DNA from 2 places in the Porcibacter vitabionis genome. Region 2 is predicted to be linked to the other one. Evidence: predicted binding sites of a transcription regulator. Region 2 holds the regulator's gene; the other holds the start of a gene.
What was found. Region 2 encodes HrcA, which represses chaperone genes, less so after heat shock. Its sites were predicted from a motif close to TGTTAGCACTCNNNNNNNNNGAGTGCTAACA; they were not measured.
Positions count from the first base shown of each region.

Region 1: the regulator HrcA is predicted to act here: its motif matches at 1,688-1,718, upstream of ACKX2L_RS02730 (co-chaperone GroES).

Region 1 is NZ_JBJYZD010000002.1:239,160-243,592, reverse strand. Features, by position in the region: gene ACKX2L_RS02740 (DUF308 domain-containing protein) at 1-402, shown strand, start outside; gene ACKX2L_RS02735 (Mbeg1-like protein) at 418-1,551, shown strand; gene ACKX2L_RS02730 (co-chaperone GroES) at 1,749-2,033, shown strand; gene groL (chaperonin GroEL) at 2,145-3,764, shown strand; gene ACKX2L_RS02720 (DegV family protein) at 3,964-4,433, shown strand, end outside.
Region 2 is NZ_JBJYZD010000010.1:33,857-38,289, reverse strand. Features, by position in the region: gene hemW (radical SAM family heme chaperone HemW) at 1-1,170, shown strand, start outside; gene hrcA (heat-inducible transcriptional repressor HrcA) at 1,309-2,397, shown strand; gene grpE (nucleotide exchange factor GrpE) at 2,461-3,159, shown strand; gene dnaK (molecular chaperone DnaK) at 3,253-4,433, shown strand, end outside.

The DNA.
Region 1 (4,433 bases), on a different contig from region 2:
GCCTATTCTGTGATCACCATCTTACATCTGGATAAAGTCTTAGATCCGAATAGTCAGATCTTCTATATTCTATTGGTCATCGCAGCTTTATTCGGCCTGATCTCTCAGATCCTTGTGGCATTTCGGGCAAAGGGCTTCCGTAAGGAAGAAAGCAAACAGAAGCGGGAAGAAGCGGAGAAGATCGAGGACTTTGAACCTGCCGGTCAGGAAGAGATTCGAAACGAGAAAGCATCTGAAACAGGAGACAGCTCTGTAAACAGTTCCACAGACAGCCCTGTCGAAGGCAAGGACAAGGAAGGTTCTGATGAAAGTTCCGATGAAAGTTCCAATGAAGGTTCCGATGAAAGTTCCTCTGCCTGGACAGAAGCAGATGATGCCTATTTCAAACAGATAAAAAAATGAATTTGAGGTAAAGCTATGGCGAATATCATGGATTATTTGAACTGGAGAAATGATGTAACCATGCAGGTCGATCCCTTTAATGAGGTCGATAATCTCATCTTGTCCGAGATCGCATATTCCAATCTTGACGGGATCGTGCCTTCACCGGAGAGCAGGAAGAAGATTTCGATTCAGGAAGCAAGCAGACTGTTCTTTGAGCGACATGATCTTTCGGAACTTTCTACTGATAAAAACGGTGCAACAGCAAATGCACCGCTTTTTTTAAAAAAAGCATCCGAGACCAGGCGCTTTCAGAAGACAAAACTCTTTGCTTATGTCAATGAAATCGATGAAGAGACAGAGATTCAGTTTTCTGCCGTATCCTTTTTGCTGCCGGATCATTCGATTTACATCGCCTTCCGAGGGACCGACCATACTCTGGTCGGCTGGCAGGAAGATTTCAATATGAGCTATCTGGACGCTACGCCCGGACAGAAACAGGCGGTCTCTTATATCAACCGAATCGGACGCTTTACATTTCGTAAGATCCGTGTCGGCGGACACAGTAAAGGCGGAAACTTTGCCGTCTATGGCTCCGCTTTTTCGGATCCTAAGGTTCAGAAAAAAATAAGTGACGTCTGGTCCAATGACGGTCCCGGTTTTAATGAGGCGATCGCTTCCCTTCAGAAATTTAAATCCATTCTTCCAAAAGTACATTCCATTGTTCCGGAGCATTCCATCGTTGGTATGATCATGGAAAATGCCTACCATCATAAGATCGTAAAAAGCAATGCGACCGGTCTTCTTCAGCATGATCCGACCTCCTGGCAGGTATCCGGCAACCAATTTGCCGAGGCTCGTAAACTAAGTGATCAATCTCTGATTTTCGATGAAACCCTGCGACGCTGGCTGGATGGCTTAAATAGTGACACCAGAAAAGAGTTTATTGCTATTTTATTTCAATCTCTGGCCTATGGAGGAAAGACCACCACGGATGAAGTGGAGCTTTCCAAGCCCAAAACCTATGCCAATATGCTGGCAGTGATCCGCACTCTGCCACCGGAAAAGCAGAGGCTTTTCGGCGGTGTTCTGGCCAAGCTTGCCAAGAGCTGGGGATCCATTATGATCGATAATTTGAAACGGAAATGGACCGGTCAGGACAAGGAATAGATGTGTCAAAAAAATACATAAATAAGAATTCGAGAGAATAAGAAAGTATTCGTGAGAAATATAGAGAAAATGGCCTAATTTTCGTAAATCAATGAAATTGCATGACTGCCTCTATCAAACTATTATATGAATTGTTGATTAGCACTCCATTAAATTGAGTGCTAACAAATTCGATTGAAATTAGGAGGTACTAGATCATGAAATTAGTTCCATTAAGTGACAGGGTCGTATTACAGCAGGTCAAGGCAGAAGAGACCACAAAATCCGGTATCATTCTGGCATCCGCAGCTCAGGAAAAGCCTCAGGAAGCAACTGTACTTGCAGTTGGCCCCGGCGGAATGGTTGACGGACATGAAGTAAAGATGCAGGTCAAGGAAGGCCAGAAGGTCATCTACTCCAAGTACGCCGGAACAGAAGTAAAGCTTGACGGCGAAGAATATATCATTGTAAAAGAAAGCGACATTCTTGCAGTCGTTGAATAATGATCATAGTATCAAAAGGTAGTTTTGACACTCATATCTTAAGATTTCCGGAATGTGTTTTTACAGAACATAAGCATTTAGATATAAGACATAAGAAAGAAGGAATTGATCATGGCAAAAGAGATTAAATACGGCGCAGAAGCCAGAGCAGCTCTTCAGAGTGGTGTGGATCAGCTTGCAGACGCTGTTCGTGTAACCATCGGACCTAAGGGAAGAAATGTAGTACTGGATAAGTCCTATGGCGCTCCTCTGATCACAAATGACGGTGTTTCCATTGCAAAGGAAATCGAGCTCAAGGATCCTTATGAAAACATGGGAGCTCAGCTGGTTAAGGAAGTAGCAACCAAGACCAATGATGTTGCAGGTGATGGTACAACGACAGCAACCATTCTTGCTCAGGCTATGGTAGATGAAGGCGTTAAGAACCTGGCAGCCGGTGCAAATCCTATGGTTCTTCGTCGTGGTATGAAGAAGGCTACTGATGCAGCTGTTGATGCCATCGTAAAGATGTCCGCTCCGGTTAAGGGCAAGGATCAGATTGCTAAGGTTGCATCGATCTCCGCATCTTCTGATGAAGTCGGTGATATGATCGCTAACGCCATGGAGAAAGTTTCCAATGATGGCGTTATCACGATCGAAGAGTCCAAGACCATGCAGACCGAGCTGGACCTGGTAGAAGGTATGCAGTTCGATCGCGGATATATCTCCTCTTATATGGTTACCGATACCGATAAGATGGAAGCTGTTCTGGATGAACCCTACATCCTGATTACCGACAAGAAGATCTCTAACATTCAGGAGATTCTTCCTCTTCTGGAGCAGATCGTACAGCAGGGCGCTCGTCTTCTGATCATCGCTGAAGATGTCGAGGGTGAGGCTCTTACCACATTGATCCTCAATAAGCTGAGAGGAACCTTCAATGTCGTTGCAGTCAAGGCTCCGGGTTACGGCGACCGCAGAAAGGAAATGCTTCAGGATATCGCTATTCTGACAGGCGGTCAGGTTATCACCTCTGATGTCGGCATTGAGCTTAAGGATGCTACCATCGATATGCTCGGCCGTGCAAAGTCCGTTAAGGTTAAGAAAGATACGACTGTCATTGTTGACGGTGAAGGCGATAAAGAAGCAATCAAGGACCGTGTTGCTCAGATCCGTAAGCAGATCGAGGAAACCACTTCTCAGTTCGATAAAGAAAAGCTCCAGGAGCGTCTGGCTAAGCTTGCCGGCGGTGTCGCTGTCATCCGTGTCGGTGCAGCAACAGAGACCGAGATGAAGGAAGCTAAGCTTCGTATGGAAGATGCACTGAATGCAACCCGTGCCGCAGTAGAAGAGGGTATTATCGCCGGAGGCGGTTCTGCATACATCCACGCCATCAAGGCTGTCGATGATGTTGCATCCACTTTGGAAGGCGACGAAAAGACCGGTGCCAAGGTCGTAGCCAAGGCTCTGGAAGCTCCTCTTTTCTACATTGCTCAGAATGCAGGTCTGGAAGGCGCTGTCATCATCAATAAGGTTCGTGAATCGGATGACGGCGTTGGCTACGATGCAGCCAAGGATCAGTATGTAGACATGGTAGAAGCCGGAATTCTGGATCCTGTCAAGGTTACAAGAACCGCTCTTCTCAATGCCACATCAGTAGCTTCCACACTGCTGACGACAGAATCTGTTGTTGCTGATATTAAGGAACCTGCACCTGCAGCTCCTGCCGCACCTCAGCCCGGCATGATGTGATCCGGTCATTGAATCATTGAATCATTGAATCATTGAATCAATCGATCAATCGATCAAACAAACCATAAAGTGATAAAAAGGCCCTTCTTCCCGATCCGGGAGAAGGGCCTTTTTCATGATTCCTGCTTTCGCCGGCTGGACTTGACCGGGAGAGTATGGTAAACTTTACCGGTATGCGAAAGAAATGAGAGGTTCCACCATGCCAAGAGTTGCAATACTTACCGACAGTAACAGCGGTATCACCATAGAAGAGGCAAAGAAGATGGGGGTATTCGTTCTCCCTATGCCTTTTTATATCAATGACAAGCTCTACTATGAAGAGATCGATCTGTCTCAGGAGGAATTCTATAACAAGCTCCGTCAGCCGGATTGTAAGATCACAACTTCCATGCCGATCGTAGGCGATCTCATGGATCAGTGGGATGAGCTTCTTAAGGACTATGATGAGGTAGTCTATATTCCGATGTCATCCGGTCTGTCATCCTCCTGTGCAACCGCAATCGGTCTGGCAGATGACTATGACGGCAAGGTTTTTGTCGTAAACAATCAGAGAATTTCCGTTACGCAGAGACTGTCCGTCGTCGAGGCCAAGAAAATGGCAGATCTTGGAAAAAGCGGCAGTGAGATTCAGAAGTTTTTGGAGGATACCAAGTTCGATTCTTCGATCTA
Region 2 (4,433 bases):
TGCGCCTACTGCGACTTTCTGTCCTTTTCTTCCGATGCAGATGACCGGGAGGCATATACCCGTGCCCTGATCCATGAGATCACTTACTGGGGCGAGAAACTCGATCATCCGGCCGTCTCTACGATTTTCATCGGCGGCGGGACACCCAGCTGGCTGGAAGTGTCCTTGATGGATGAGATCCTTCGTGCGGTCAGGTCTTCATTTCACATGGAAAAAGGCCTGGAATGCACCATGGAAGTGAATCCCGGGACGGCTTCTTATCAGGCCATGCTCGACTACCGGTCCATGGGGATCAACCGCCTTTCGATCGGCCTCCAGAGCGCAAATGACGAGGAACTTAAGACCCTGGGCCGGATCCATGATTACCGGCGCTTCTTAAGGACCTTCGAGAGCGCCCGGAGGGCAAATTTTTCTAATATCAATGTAGACCTCATGACAGGAATCCCCGGACAGACCCTGGAATCCCTCAAGCGAAGTCTGGCCAAGGTCGTGCTTCTGGGGCCGACCCATATCAGCGCCTACGATCTGATCATTGAGGAGGGGACACCCTTTTATGACCGCTATCATAAGGACGAAGAGAAGCGGCTGGCAGGAGAAGAACCGGCCTTTTTGCCGGATGAGGATACGGAGTATGAAATGACCCGGATGACAGAGGATTATCTCCGTCAGAAGGGCTATCGCCAGTACGAAGTGTCGAATTTTGCCCGACCGGGCTATCGCTGCCGTCACAATGTCGGCTATTGGAAAAGAAAAGAGTATCTTGGCCTCGGTCTTGGTGCGGCTTCCCTTATAGATGAGACCCGTTGGAATGAAACGAGAGACTTCCGGCAGTATCTGGCTTACTGGAAAGATGCAGACAAGGGCAATCTGTCTGACCCGGGAGATCAGGAAAAAGCAGGGCTCGATATGCCAAAGACCCTTACAGACTTCCAGCGTCTGTCTAAAAAAGATGCCATGGAAGAATTTATGTTTCTCGGCCTTCGCATGAATGAAGGGGTTTCTTTGGATGCCTTTGCATCTTATTTTGGTATTCCACTCTTGTCTGTCTATGGATCTGTGGTGGATCGATATCAGAAGGAAGGCATGATCTGCCTTGCCGAAGGCCGCTTGCTTCTGACCCGAAGAGGGAGAGAAGTGTCAAATGAGATCCTGGCAGACTTCCTCTTGTAACCAAACACACAATTCATAAAAAATTCTTAAAAATTCCCATCATTAGAGTTGACATCCTTTGCCAAGGGTGATAGATTAATCACAGAAACAATTAGCACTCTGATTAAATGAGTGCTAACAAGAAAAAGGATGACAGTTATGGAAGAACTCGATGACCGTAAGAAAAAAATACTGAACGTCATCATTGACACCTATCTGAAGACCGGAGAGCCGGTCGGATCCCGTACCATTTCCAAGGCGCCGGGTCTGGACCTCAGCTCAGCCACGATTCGGAATGAGATGTCAGATCTGGAAGACATGGGTTATATTGAATCCCCGCATACTTCTGCCGGAAGAGTTCCTACTGACCAGGGCTATCGCTACTATGTCGATAACCTGATCAGGGATCGGGACCGGGAAGTCATGGAAGTTCGTACCAGTCTGACACAGAAGACCGAGAAGATGGAGAAGGTCCTGAAGATGATCGTTCAGTACCTTGCTAAAAACACCCAGCTTCCGACCGTGATCTCAGCTCCTTCCATTACAAGAAACCGGGTCAAGTTCGTACAGCTCTCCGCTGTTGATGAGAGTCACCTCTTGTCCGTTGTCGTGATGGATGGAAATGTAGTCCGAAACAAAATGATCCGCATCACGGAGCCGGTCAATAACGAAGAACTTTTGAAGCTGAACATGCTCCTGAATACAACCTTAAACGGCTTGACGGTTCAGGACATCAATTTGGGACTGATCCAGAAGATCCGGGGCCAGGCGGAAGACAATTCCGATATTATTGAATCGGTTTTGGAAACCATAGCCGACACCATTACGGATGATGACCTCGAGATCTATACCAGCGGAGCAACCAATATCTTCCGTTATCCGGAGCTTTCGGATTCACAGAAGGCAAGCGAGTTCCTTCAGAAGTTTGAAGACAAGGGTGATCTGGCAGAGCTTATCACAGAAGCTGAGGAAGATGCCCAGGAGACCGGAAAGGGTCTTCAGGTTTATATCGGCGATGAAAACCCGGTCAAGAACATGAAGGATGTCAGCGTTGTGACAGCTACCTATGAACTTGGCGATGGCGTGAAGGGAACGATCGGAATCATCGGACCTAAGCGAATGGATTATCAGAAAGTTATGGACAGCCTGAGCAGTCTGAAAGACCAGTTGGAGGGCACCTTAAAGAAGCCGGAACTTTCAATCAGTCCCGGAAAGGAACCGGACGATAATGGCAGTCAGAGCAAATAGAATCGACAGAAAGGCGGTAGTATTTTGGCAGAAGAAATGAAGAAAAACCAGACTTCCGATTCTCTGAAAAATGAAGACCTGACCGAAGAGAACAAGGTTAAGACTTCGGAAGAAAAGGCAGAGGATTCTGAACAGAAAGCAAAAGATCCGAAATCAACAGAAGAGAATCCGACAGAGAATAAACCCCAAGCTGCAGAAGATTCTTCCAAAAAATCCGAAGACAAGCCGGATCAGGAAGAAGAAAACGGTAAGGAGAATAAGGAAGAAAAAGACGAGACAGAAGAGAAAGACGATAAGAAATCGAAAGGTTTCTTTAAAAAGAAACCGGATCCCAGAGATCAGAAGATCGCCGATCTGACCGACCGTGTGCAGAGACAGATGGCCGAGTTCGACAACTTCCGGAAAAGGACAGATAAGGAAAAGAGCGAGATGTTCGATGCGGGTGCCCGCCATATTCTCGAAAAGATCCTTCCGGTCGTTGACAATTTCGAGCGTGCCATTGCCCTTCGCCCCGAAGGCGAAGACAATGCTTATGCAGACGGCATCGAAAAGATCTATAAAGGCCTGATCAAGACCCTGGATGATCTGGATGTCAAGGAGATCGATGCCAAGGGAAAGGAATTTGATCCGAATTTCCACAATGCCGTTATGCATGTGGAAGATGAATCCCTCGGTGAAAACGAAGTGGCTGAGGTCCTGCAGAAGGGCTACACCTTCCACGATGTCGTTATCCGACATGCCATGGTTAAGGTTGCCAACTAGTCGACGGATCTCTTGATTGGACAGTGAAAACTTAACTTTCTTTTGGAAGATAAATAGAAATAGATCAATAACTCAAAACAGGAGGAAAACGTTATGAGTAAGATTATTGGTATTGACTTAGGTACTACAAATAGCTGTGTAGCTGTTATGGAAGGTGGTAAGCCCACCGTTATCGCAAACCAGGAAGGCGCGCGGACAACGCCGTCTGTTGTCGCTTTTACAAAAAACGGCGAGCGTCTGGTCGGTGAGCCGGCAAAGCGTCAGGCAGTAACAAATGCAGACCATACCATTTCTTCCATCAAGCGTCAGATGGGCCGGGATTATCATGTTACCATCGACGGCAAGCAGTATTCTCCTCAGCAGATTTCTGCAATGATCCTTCAGAAACTGAAGGCAGACGCAGAGAACTACCTGGGCGAGAAGGTCACCGAAGCAGTTATCACCGTTCCTGCATACTTCAACGATGCTCAGCGTCAGGCAACCAAGGATGCCGGTAAGATCGCAGGACTTGATGTAAAGCGTATCATTAACGAGCCGACCGCAGCAGCACTGGCTTACGGCCTGGACAATGAAAACGAGCAGAAGATTCTGGTCTATGACTTAGGCGGTGGTACCTTCGATGTATCTGTCATCGAGATCGGCGACGGCGTCATCGAAGTTCTGGCAACCAATGGTGATACTCATCTTGGCGGTGATGACTTCGATAACAAGATCATCGACTGGATGGTTTCCGAATTTAAGGCAAGCGAGGGCGTAGACCTCTCCCAGGATAAGATGGCTATGCAGCGTCTGAAGGAAGCAGCAGAGAAGGCAAAGAAAGAGCTTTCTTCTGCAACAACGACCAATATCAACCTTCCTTTCATCACCGCTGTAGACGGACAGCCTAAGCACCTGGATATGGATCTTACCAGAGCAAAATTCGATGAACTGACCATGGATCTGGTTGAGCGTACCGCAGTTCCGGTACAGAATGCTCTGCGTGATGCCGGACTGACCAGTAACGATATCTCCAAGGTTCTTCTGGTCGGCGGTTCTACCCGTATCCCGGCTGTACAGGAGAAGGTTAAGAGCCTGACCGGTAAGGAACCTTCCAAGTCTCTGAACCCGGATGAAGCCGTTGCAATCGGTGCATCCATTCAGGGTGGTAAGCTTGCAGGCGATGCAGGTGCCGGCGACATCCTTCTTCTGGATGTAACCCCTCTGTCTCTTTCCATCGAGACCATGGGCGGTGTTGCAACTCGTCTGATCGAGCGGAATACGACCATTCCTACCAA